Regions from separate parts of the Luteibacter sp. CQ10 genome, predicted to be linked through region 2. Evidence: predicted binding sites of a transcription regulator. Region 2 holds the regulator's gene; each other region holds the start of a gene.
The links. The regulator sigma-54, encoded in region 2, starts transcription at its own class of promoters, with help from an activator protein. The targets are predictions, from matches to a motif close to TGGCACGNGCNTTGC.
Positions count from the first base shown of each region.

Region 1 (4,005 bases), on a different contig from region 2:
GCACGAGGTTGTTCGGGCTGCTCATGTCGGCCAGCAGGGGATGCTTGCGGTCGACGTTGAAGCCCGGCGAATACGGCGGGCCCATCGTACCCACCGCGAAGAAGTCCGGCGTGAGCGTGGCATGGTGGGCGAACTTCGGCTTGCCCTGCATCGCGCTGGCCGGGGACTCGTCGGACAGCTTCAGGCGGGGATCGTCTGCCTTGCCGCTCTGGGTGACGGCGATGCTGAACTGCGCAGGGCTCTTGTCCGCGTCCGGATAGATCGGCGGCTGTGCGGCCACGAGGTACTGGTGGTTGAGGAACGAGCCGCCGAAGGCGCCCATGAAAAAGCGGTCGCACAGCGTGAACTGCTCGGCCAGGCGCCACAGGCGCAGGTGCACCGGCGTCTCGGCGTAATGGCCCATCACCAGCGCGCCGCTGTCGCCCCAGGCAACGAAGCCGTCGTTCTTGCCGCCGTTGATCTGCGCCTGGTTGTTGTAGAAGGCGTGCACGAGGTCGCGCGTGATCACGCCGTGCGGCAGAGGCGTGCCGTCGGGCATGCGCAGCGCCCACGGCGCGTTGGGCAGGCCCGTCAGGTCCTTCTCGGCCACCTTGTACGTGCGGTGGGCCACGCTCTGCTCATGCGGCACCATGCCGCCCCAGATGGGAGGCAACGTATCGAAGGGCTTGCCGTCGCGGTCGATCTGCCGCGTGCGTTCCGGCGGCAGCGACGACAGCGGTTCCTTCACGCCGGGGAAGTCGCCGAACAGATTGTTGAAGCTGCGATTCTCGGCGTAGATCACCACCACGTGGTCGATATGCTTTTCGAGCAGGGCGTCGAGCTCGGCTCCGGCCGGGGCGGTCGATGCGGCCTTGCCCGCGGCACCGGCCACCTCGTTCACGCCACCCAGCGCGAGCAGGGCGCCGGTGGAGGCCATGCCGCCCAGCAGGCGGCGGCGCCCGGCGTCGGGCGTGTCGTCTTCGTGTTTTTTCGTCATCGGTCGAAACTTGGGGAAGAGGTAGCGGCCGCCGGCCGCCGGATGATTTACGGACCGTAGACAAAAACCATGTCGGGCTGATGGCGTCAACCCTTTCCGATTGGTGCATACGCTGCCGAATTGCACCGATATGGTGCAATTCGGCAATCCGTTCGGGGCCGGTCTATGATGCCTGGGCTCGGCCCAGGGCGCCCCGTCGATGGCGGAGCCGCTGGCACAGCGATTGCTAAACGCATTCCGCCCCCTACCCAATTCGAGGTCCGTATGTCCGCCGCTTCCAAAGTGCTGAACCTCATCCAGGAAGAGAACATCGAGTTCGTCGACCTGCGCTTCGCCGACATGCTCGGCAAGCACCACCACGTGACCTTCCCGGCCCACGCCATCGATGAGGGCACCTTCGAAGACGGCAAGATGTTCGACGGCTCGTCGATCCCCGGCTGGAAGGGCATCAACGAATCGGACATGGTGCTCCTGCCCGATCCGGAAACCGCGCACCTGGATCCGTTCAGCGCCCACAAGCAGCTGATCCTGCATTGCGACGTGCTCGAGCCGAGCACCATGCAGGCCTACGGCCGCGACCCGCGCTCGATCGCCAAGCGCGCCGAGGCGTTCCTGAAGTCCACCGGCATCGCCGACACGGCGTTCTTCGGTCCGGAGCCCGAGTTCTTCATCTTCGACTCGATCCGCTGGCAGAACGACATGGGCCGCGTGTTCTACGAGATCAACTCCGAAGAGGCCGCCTGGTCGTCGCGCTACAAGTACGACGGCACCAACACCGGCCATCGCCCGGGCGTGAAGGGCGGTTACTTCCCGGTGAGCCCGGTGGACAGCCTGGGCGACCTGCGCGCCGACATGTGCAAGGTGCTCGAATCGCTGGGCCAGGTGGTGGAAGTGCACCACCACGAAGTGGCCAACGCCGGCCAGTGCGAGATCGGCACCCGTTTCAACACGCTGGTGAGGAAGGCCGACGAACTGATGACGATGAAGTACGTCATCAAGAACGTGGCCCACCAGCAGGGCAAGACCGTCACCTTCATGCCCAAGCCGATCGTCGGCGACAACGGCTCGGGCATGCACGTGCACCAGTCGCTGTCGAAGAACGGCGAAAACCTCTTCGCGGGCGACCTCTACGGCGGCCTGTCGCAGACGGCGCTGTGGTACATCGGCGGCATCTTCAAGCATGCCAAGGCCATCAACGCCTTCGCCAACTCCACCACCAACAGCTACAAGCGCCTCGTGCCGGGCTTCGAAGCGCCGGTGATGCTCGCCTACTCGGCGCGCAACCGTTCGGCGTCGTGCCGCATCCCGTACGTGTCCAGCCCGAAGGGCCGTCGCATCGAAATCCGTTTCCCGGACCCGATGCAGTCGGGCTATCTCACCTTCACGGTGCTCATGATGGCCGGTCTCGACGGCATCCTGAACAAGATCGACCCGGGTGCGCCGGCCGACAAGGATCTCTACGACCTGCCGCCGGAAGAAGAGAAGAACATCCCGCAGGTCTGCGCCAGCCTCGACGAGGCACTGAGCGCGCTCGACAAGGATCGCGAATTCCTCAAGGCGGGCGGCGTGTTCACCGACGACTTCATCGACGGCTACATCGCGCTGAAGATGCAGGAAGTCACGCGTTACCGCGCGAGCACCCACCCGCTCGAGTTCCAGATGTACTACGCGATCTGATCGCTTGCTCGAATGAGAACGAAGGGGCGCTCCGGCGCCCCTTTTGTTTTTGCGTGGTTTCCTGCCAGGGGTGAGTTCCCTACGGAAGGGTGGGAGGATTCAGTTCATTCGCCAGCGGCTGTGCCGCGAGAACCGGCTCACGTCGACATGGATGACCTCGTGCGTTTCCTGCCGGATGGATAACTAGAGTTCGTCGTGAGGTGGCGACGTCGGCTTCGGCGGCGTGCCTATCGGCACCGGATCGACGATGGGTCGCGGCGTGCCGGGCAATGCATCGAAAGGGTTGTCGACGACGCTGTCGCAGGCGAACACCCGGGAAGACGCCGTGGGCATCGCACCGGTGAGGAGATAACGGGCGGCCGCGCGCTCGATGCAGGGCGAGACGGTGAAGTTGAACACGCCATGCAGCGTGGAACTCCGTACCAGCAGCATGCGTGCGTTGGGGAAGCCGTGAACGATCGACGTCGCGCCGGGCAGGGGCGTGGTCACGTCCTTGTCGGACTGGATCAGCAGGAAGGGCTCGGCGCGCTTCAGCGGCGAGAGGTCCGGCACGCGCGAGGTAGGCCCGCCCCACTGGGAGCAGATGGCTTCCTCGAAGATATCCGATCCATTGGCATGGAGATCGGTCGCCGCGATGCGTTTCGCGGCTTCGCGTATGTCCCGTTCGCTGCGATCCCAGCGTTGATCGTTGCAGGACGTGATGGTGCGAACCGAGTCGCCCGACGATCCCTCGCGCGGGAAGGCGCCGACGGGCGGCTTCACGTAAAGCACCTCGGACAACAGGCTCGCGTCCCAGCGCATGCGGCTGTCGATGAGCGGGTCGTTGCTGAAGCGCGCTCGTTGGACGAGCCGGCGCATGAGTTCATGGGACGGCCGCGGCTCCTGCCGCCACCACTGGGCAACCCGTAGCGCGGTAGCGAGTTTCGCGGGGGTATCGATATTCCGCACCCAGCGTTCGCGCGGGAGGTCGGGGAAGTCATCGATCTCGCGGGCGATGGTGTCACGGTCGCCGACGAGCCCGTGGCGAGCGAGATCGTTGAAGAGCGGCGTCACGACGTCGTCCTGAAACGCCCTGCGTCGCGCCTGTCGGGCCAGGGCGAGCGCCCCGGCGTAACCGTGGGTGAAATCCATGCTCGAGTCGAGAAGGAGACGGCCGATGCGTTGCGGATAGATGGACGCGTACCACGCTCCGACCATCCCGCCGTAGGAAATGCCGTAGAAATGGATCGTGTCGTCGCCCAGCATGTCCCGCACGAAGTCCATGTCGTGCACGTGCTGCTCGGTGTTGATGAACGGCTCGCGCGATTGAGCCATGCAGGCCGCGGCCGTGGCGCGCGCCTCGTCCATCATGC
Region 1 is NZ_JAEUYM010000002.1:561,279-565,283, reverse strand. It holds gene acpA (acid phosphatase) at 1-976, opposite strand, end outside; gene glnA (type I glutamate--ammonia ligase) at 1,241-2,653, shown strand; gene JNG39_RS11360 (alpha/beta fold hydrolase) at 2,837-4,005, opposite strand, start outside.
Region 1: the regulator sigma-54 is predicted to act here: its motif matches at 1,189-1,203, upstream of glnA (type I glutamate--ammonia ligase).

Region 2 (4,005 bases):
GTCCACACCGTCTACCAGCCGCGCAAGCGCTAAGGCTCTCCTCGTGGCGCTCGGCGTGGGGCTCCTGGCGAGCGTGCCCGCGATCGCCAAGCAGTCCGATCGCAACGAGCAGATCCACGTCGACTCCACCTCCTTCGACGGCACGCAGCAGCAGCCGAACGGCAAGGAGCCCGGCAAGGTCATCTGGACCGGCAACGTGGTGCTCACCCAGGGCACGATGAAAGTCACCGGCAACAAGGCCACCGGTTACCTCGACGGCGACAACCAGCTCACCCGCGTCATCGTCGAAGGAAACGCCCACATCCAGCAGCAGGACGAACAGAACCTGTGGATGCGCGGAAACGCCGACACCATCGACTACAAGGCCGACCAGGATTTCGCCGTACTCACCGGGCATGCCCACGTCGAAAAGGAAGTCGATCCGGCCGACCGCAAGAAGCTCAACCAGAGCAACGGCGACAAGCTCACCTACAACACGGCCAACAGCACGATGACCGGCGAGAGCAACGGCTCCGCCCCCGTGCACATGATCTTCCAGCCGAAACAACAGCAACCCGCCGCCGCGCCGGCCGCGCCTGCCGCCCAACCGAAGAAGCCCTGACACGATGCTTTCAGCCCAAGGCCTGCAGAAGCGCTTCCGCGCGCGCCAGGTGGTTCGCGATTTCGCCTTTTCCATCCGCGAAGGTGAGGTGGTGGGCCTGCTCGGCCCGAACGGCGCCGGCAAGACCACCTGCTTCTACATGGTGGTGGGCCTGATCCAGGCCGACGGCGGCTCGATCAAGCTCGACCAGCAGGACATCACCGGCCTGCCCATGCATGCCCGCGCCAAGCTCGGCATCGGCTACCTGCCGCAGGAGGCCTCGGTGTTCCGCCGCCTCAGCGTCGCCGACAACATCCTCGCCGTGCTCGAGCTGCGCGAAGGCATGACGCAAAAGCAACGCGAGGACGAACTGGAAAGCCTGCTCGACGAGCTGAAGATCACCCACATCGCCGAGCAGAAAGGCATCAGCCTGTCCGGCGGCGAGCGCCGCCGCGTGGAAATCGCCCGCGCCCTGGCGGCACGCCCGCGCTACATGCTGCTGGACGAGCCCTTCGCCGGCGTCGATCCGATCTCCGTCGGCGAGATCCAGCGCATCGTCCGCCACCTGAAGGAGCGCGGCATCGGCGTGCTGATCACCGACCACAACGTGCGCGAGACGCTGGGCATCTGCGATCGGGCCTACATCCTCAACGACGGCGTGGTGCTGTCCCGGGGCACGCCGCAGCACATCCTCGCCGACGAAAAGGTGCGCGAGGTGTATCTGGGCCGTGAATTCCGCATCTGACGTCACGGAATTGCCCCGTCGCCCGGCCTGAGCCGGGTGGGACGGTGGTAGGGTCGGCCCGGTAGGGGGTAGGATGGATTCGGTATCCCGAGCAACAACGGCATGAAACCCGGACTTCAGTTTCGCCTCAACCAGCAGCTGACGCTGACGCCGCAACTCCAGCAGGCCATCCGCCTGCTCCAGTTGTCGCAGCTCGAGCTCGAAGCGGAACTCCGCCAGATCGCGGAAGGCAATCCGCTGCTCGAGTTCGCCGAAGATGCCGAGTCCGAGGCGGAATCCGAGACCGAAGCCTTCGACGCGCCGGAATTCCCGCTGCGCAACGAAACGCCGGCCAAGGCCTCGAAAGAAGAAGACAACGCCACCGCCCCGGCCGAAGATCTCACCCCCGACTGGGACGACGATCGCTTCCAGGGCGAGGCGGGCGACTACGGCGGAGCGTCGTCGCGCGGCGCCGGCGGCGACGACGATGGCCTCGAACCCCAGAACGCCGCGCCGGAAAGCCTCCAGCAGCACCTGGAGTGGCAGCTCAATCTCTCGCAGTTCTCGCCGCGCGATCATGCCATCGCCATGGCGATCATCCATGCGCTCGACGAAGACGGTTACCTGCGCGACGGCGTCGAAGCCGTGGCCTCGGCCCTGCCCGCCGAACTGGGCGCGAGCGGTGAAGCCATCGAGTCCGTACGCCAGCGCGTCCAGCGCTTCGATCCCACCGGCATCGCCAGTCTCGACCTGCGCGATTGCCTCGCCTGCCAGCTTTCGCAGTTCTCTCCCGATACGCCGCACCGGGCGCTGGCCTTGCGCGTGGTCAACGACGAACTCGAATTGCTCGCGCGCAACGACATCGCCCGCATCGCGCGCAAGCTGAAGGCCGCCGAAGACGAGGTCGCCGCCGCCGCGGCGCTCATCCGCACCCTCGACCCTCGCCCGGGCGCCGCGCTCGACGCCACGCCCGTGGAGTACGTCGCGCCCGACGTCTACGCCCGGCGCGAGAACGGCCGCTGGAAGGTGAGCCTCAATCCCGACGCGCAGCCCCGCCTGGGCCTCAACCAGCACTATTGCAGCCTCATCGCCCGTGCGCGCGGCGACGATGCCACCTGGATGAAAGGCCAGCTCCAGGAAGCCCGCTGGCTGCTGAAGAGCCTGCAATCGCGCGCGGAAACGCTCACCAAGGTCGCCGAGGCCATCGTCCGCCGGCAGAGCGCGTTCCTCGATTACGGCCCCGAAGCCATGCACCCGCTGGTCTTGCGCGAAGTGGCCGAGGAGGTGGGCATGCACGAATCCACGATCTCCCGCGTGACCACGCGCAAGTACATGCACACGCCGCGCGGCACGTTCGAGCTCAAGCATTTCTTCTCCAGCGGCGTCGCCACGGAAGACGGCGGCAGCGCGTCGGCCACGGCCATCCAGGCCATGCTGCGCAAGCTCATCGGCGCCGAGGACGCGCGCCGGCCGCTGTCCGACCAGGCCCTCGCGGAGGAGCTTCATCGACGCGGTATTCAGGTCGCCCGCCGTACGGTGGCCAAGTATCGAGAGGCACTGCGCATCCCCAGTTCGAGCGAGCGCGTACGCGCCGGTTGAACGGGCTCCCGGGAACCCCCACGGAGGTCATAGGTCTCATCGGAATGCTTTGAAGGACGCGGCATCCCCGCCGCATCCGCTCTCGCCGCCCCACGGCGGCACCCTCAGCAAGAAGGAGGCGTCATGCAAATCCAGGTCAGCGGCCAGCACATCCAGATCACCCCCGCCCTGCGCGAGCGCGTGGAACAGCAAATCGGCCGCTTCGAACGCCTTTTCGACAACATCACCGCCCTCGACGTCGTGCTCAGCGTCGACAAGGCCGAGCACAAGGCCGGCGGCACCCTGCACTGTTCCGGCACCCGCCTCCACGCCGAGGGCCACGCCCGGCTCGAGGACGGCGCCCTCGGCGACCGCATGTACGCGGCCATCGACGAAATGGTCTCCAAGCTCGCCGACCAGTTGAAGAAGCACAAGGAAAAGCTCAAGGACCACCATAACGCCGAGGTCCGCGAGGCCCGCGCCGCGACCTGACCCGGCTTTCCGGTCCGCCCCGGCCCTCCCGGGCGGACCGATTCCATGCTTGATGGCACAATACCCACTCAGCCGGTGCCCTGCGCCGGCTTCGTTTTCCTCATTGGGACCATCGCGTGGACCGGCTGACCGCCAGACAACTCTTCGACGGCGTGCACGAGCGCATGGCGCTGCGCTGGGTCGCGGGCATGCGCGGCGAGGCGCGCGTGCTCGAAACCAACGCCAAACAGAGCCGCCGCCCGTCGCTGGTGGGCTACCTCAACGTGATCTACCCCAACAAGGTGCAGATCATCGGCACCGAGGAACTCAACTTCCTCGACGGCCTCGACTCGCGCCAGCGCTGGGAGGCCATCCACAAGATCGCCGCCTACCAGCCGGTGGCGCTCATCGTCACCAAGGAGCAGTCGATTCCCGCCGACCTGCGCGAGGTGGCCGAGGAAACCGACACCCCGCTATGGCAGAGCACCAAGCGCGGGCATGAACTGCTCACCTACCTGCAGTACCACCTGGCGCGCACGCTCGCGCCGCGGGTCACCCTGCACGGCGTGTTCCTTGAGGTGTTCTCGATCGGCGTGCTCATCACCGGCGAGCCGGGCTCGGGCAAGAGCGAACTGGCGCTGGAACTGATCAG
Region 2 is NZ_JAEUYM010000001.1:4,390-8,394, reverse strand. It holds gene lptC (LPS export ABC transporter periplasmic protein LptC) at 1-33, shown strand, start outside; gene lptA (lipopolysaccharide transport periplasmic protein LptA) at 44-601, shown strand; gene lptB (LPS export ABC transporter ATP-binding protein) at 606-1,325, shown strand; gene JNG39_RS00035 (RNA polymerase factor sigma-54) at 1,428-2,903, shown strand; gene raiA (ribosome-associated translation inhibitor RaiA) at 3,027-3,374, shown strand; gene hprK (HPr(Ser) kinase/phosphatase) at 3,491-4,005, shown strand, end outside.

Region 3 (4,005 bases), 280 kb from region 2:
GGCCGTGGTGGAAAAGGTGTCGCCGAACTGGGTGACCTTGCTCATGTCGAGCGAGAGATCGATCGGCTGCGCCCCCGGGTTGGGCGAGGCGGCGCCGAAGTCGAGCTTGCCCGTGGTGGGCGCGGTGATCGCGCCGCCGGCACTGAAGGTCAGCTGCTGGCCGGCGGCGGCGCCCACCTGGGTGCCGTCCATCGTCATGTGCACGTCCCAGCCGTTGGCCGTGGCGTTCTTCACGTAATACACGTTCACCGTGTGCGTGGCACCGAGCGAATCGTAGGCCTGGAAGGTGGACAGGTTGTTGTACGACTTGTCGTTGGTCGGGTCGAACGGCGTCACCGTCGGCGCGGTGGCGGTCGACGGCAAGTTGGCGGTGATGCCGATGTTGGCGCTGGCCTTGGCCGGGGCCGAACCGGTGGTGATGTGCAGGTCGGACAGGGCCGAGATGTCGAAGCCGCCCGAGGCGGTCGGCGGGTATACCTGCACGCGCTGCCCGGTGGCGTTGACGATGAAGCCGTCGTCGTCGGGATGGAAGTTGCCCGCGCGCGAGTACGAATAGCCCGAGGCATCGTGCAGCGTGAAGAAGCCCGCGCCGCTCAAGGCGAAGTCGTAGGAGTTGCCGGTCTGCGTGAGGTTGCCGTCGCCGAACTGCTGGGCGATGTTGGTCACGCGCACGCCGCTGCCCGAGGCGGTGGCGGCGAGGTTTTCGCCGGCCACGGAATACACCTGGGAGAACTCGGCGCGCGAGCCCTTGAAGCCGACGGTGTTGACGTTGGCGATGTTGTTCGCGGTGACTTCCAGGTCGGCGGAAGCCGCGTTGATGCCACTGAGGGCGATATCGAAAGGCATGGTGGAATTCCTCGCTGTGCTTACTGGATTTGCGCGATCTGGCTGAGCAGGGCGCCGCCGTAACCGGACACCTGCACGTAGGTTCCGTCGGCGCCCGAAGCGCCGACGCCTTCCACCTTGCCGCGGTAGAACGTATCCGCCGCGTTGCCGCCGGAAGTAGCGGAGATCTGATAGGTGCCGTCCGGCAGCTGCTTTCCGTCGTCGCCCTTGCCGTCCCAGCTGAAGTCGGTGAGGCCGGCGTCGGGCTGGCCGAGCGGGATCGTGCGCACCACGTTGCCGGCGGTGTCCTTGATCTGCACGTTCACGTAGGTGCCCGAGTTGGGCACGTTCACCGCGCCGTTGAGGGCGCCGTCCTGCAACTTGCCCGCCGTGGAAGGCACCAGCACGTCGCGGCCGACCATCGCCGAGGCGCGAACGAACTGGTCGCCCGTGAGGTTGGACGCCAGCGAGTCGAACGACTGTTGCAACTGCTGCGTGGCCGCCACCTGCGAGAACTGCGCCAGCTGCGCCACCGACTGGGTCGGGTCCATGGGCTTGGTGGGATCCTGGTTGGTCACCTGGGTGACCAGCAGCTTGAGGAAATCGGACTGCGACAGCGTCTGCTGCTGCAGCTGGCTCGAGGTGGACGAATTCGAGCCGAACGCGTTGGAACCGACGGAATCGACGGCCATGGAGGGAATCCTTATTTGCCGAGGTCCAGCGTCTTCTGCATGAGCTGCTTGGCGCTGTTCATGACTTCGACGTTGTTCTGGTAGGAGCGCGACGCGGAGATCATGTTGACCAGCTCGTCGACCGGGTTGACGTTGCTCGAATAGACGTAGCCGTTGGCGTCGGCCATCGGATTGGCCGGCTCGTAACGCGACTGCACGGGCGCCTGGCTCTCGCTGACGCCGAGGGTGCGCACGCCCGCGTTTTCCATCTGGCCGTTCACCTGCTGCTGCACGGCCGCGAACATCGGTTGCCGGGCGCGGTAGGCCGTGGCCTCGCTGCTGGCCACGCTGTCGGCATTGGCCATGTTGCTGGCGGTGGTGTTCAGGCGCGCGGACTGCGCGGCCATGCCGGAACCGGCGACGTCGAAGATCTTCAGGAGGCTCATGATGCGGTACCCGTGATGGCCAGACGCATGGCGTGGATCTGCCCCGTGATGAAGCTCAGCGAGGCCTGGTAGTGGATGGCGTTGCCGGCGAACTGGGCCTGCTCGACCTGGGTGTCCACCGTGTTGCCGTCCATCGACGGCTGGGTTTCGACGCGGTAGGCGAGCTTGTCGCCGTCGGCCATGGCCACGGCGGGATTGCCGCCAATATGGCCCGCCTCGGTGGCGGCCATCGGCAGGCGATCGCCGTCCATCGCGCCCGTGGCGGCGGACATCACCTTGCGGAAGTCGAGGTCGCGGGCGAGGAAACCCGGCGTGTCGGCATTGGCGAGGTTCGACGAAATGACCTCGGCACGGCGTTGCCACAGGCCCAGGGCCTGCGCATGTGCGCCGAACAGTGGATCGGAATGGTCGATCATGGGCACGGGCCCTCTCGTTGACGTGGCCCGAAGGCATCAGCAAGAGGCGTGCCACGCCAGGCGTGGAAACGCGAAACGGCGCCGTGGCGCCGTTTGCGGAGTGGATCGGAGGGAAGGTGGCGGAATTCCGGCGCCCGCCGGAACCGCTCCGGCGACGGTCCGCCGTCGCCCGTCAGCCGGGCAACAGTTCGAGCACGGCCGTGGCAAGCACGTCGGGCTGGAACTTGGCGATGAACCGGTCGGCGCCCACGCGGGCCACCATCGCCTCGTTGAATACGCCGCTCAGCGAACTGTGCAGCAGCACCTTGAGGTGGCGAAGCTGGGGATCTTCGCGAATGGCGCGGGTGAGCGCGTAGCCGTCCATCGACGGCATCTCGATGTCCGACACCACCAGCGCCACGCGCTCGCTTTCCGGCCCCGCGGCGAGGTTGCGCAGGCACTGGAGGGCTTCGCTGCCGTCCTTCGCCACCGTGCAGTCGAGGTCGAGCTTGCGGAACAGGTCGACCAGCTGGGTGCGGGCCACCAGCGAATCGTCCACCAGCAGGAGGCGGCGGTTGGTCGCGATCTGCAGATGCGCCGCCTGCTGCACGCGCTCGGAGATCTCTACCGCGCGCGGGTCCACGCTGGCGAGCACCTGCTCCACGTCGACGATGGCGATGAGGTCGCCGTCCATGCGGGTCACGGCGTTCACGCGCGACCCGTAGCCCAGCGCGGGCGGCGGCGCGGCCATCTGGGCGCCGTCCACGTGCACGATGCGGTCCACGTCGGAGACGAGGAAGCCCTGCACCGAGCGGTTGAATTCGGTGACGATGAGGTGCGCGGTATCCACGTTCGCCATCGGCGGATAGCCCATGGCGGCCGCGAGATCGATCACGGGGATGGTGTTGCCGCGGTAGTCGAAGCTGCCCGCCACCAGGTCGTGCATGCTCGGCATGCGCTCGAGCTTCGGCCGGCGCAGCACCTCGCGCACCTTGAACACGTTGATGCCGAACGCCTGGCGGTCGCCCAGCCGGAACAGCAGCATCGCCACGCGGTTGTGGCCGGCGAGGCGGGTGAAGGTTTCCACGGTGTCGAGGAGGGGGCGGGCCATGGGGACTGCATCAGTAAGGTGTGCTTTCGTATCGGCCGCCCCGTCTCGTTCTTTAAGCACCCGTTCGCCGATGCGATCGGCTCCCACCCCTCCGGTAGCAGGGGTAAGACATGCTGGCTACCGAAGGGGTGGGAGCCGATCGCATCGGCGAACCCTACGGAGCGACCGCTGGCACGGGTATTGCTTCGCTCAAGAACGACGCCCCGCGACCGATGTAGTGGGCGACCCCTCAGAAGCGAACCCTTTCATGACCCTCCTCTGGAGCCAGCACGTCCGTCTTCTCGCCCATGCCGCCGTCACGGGCGACGCCGCGCGCGTGCGCGCGCTGGCCGCGCAGTATCCGGCGGCCGCCAGCGCCCTGGGTGCCCTGCTCAAACCCGCCGAACCGCGCACGGCGCCGGCCACCACCATCCAGGCCATCGAGCAGCAGGGCATGGTGCTGACCAATGCCCAGGCGCTCGGTGCCACGCTCCAGGAACTGACCGTCGCCGTGGAAGGCGCGCGCGATGCCGCCGGACGATTGACGGAGTCGGGCGCCAGGATTTCGACGGCCCTCG
Region 3 is NZ_JAEUYM010000001.1:283,534-287,538, reverse strand. It holds gene flgE (flagellar hook protein FlgE) at 1-846, opposite strand, end outside; gene JNG39_RS01405 (flagellar hook assembly protein FlgD) at 867-1,517, opposite strand; gene flgC (flagellar basal body rod protein FlgC) at 1,529-1,942, opposite strand; gene flgB (flagellar basal body rod protein FlgB) at 1,939-2,358, opposite strand; gene JNG39_RS01390 (chemotaxis protein) at 2,531-3,448, opposite strand; gene JNG39_RS01385 (methyl-accepting chemotaxis protein) at 3,696-4,005, shown strand, end outside.
Region 3: the regulator sigma-54 is predicted to act here: its motif matches at 2,398-2,412, upstream of flgB (flagellar basal body rod protein FlgB).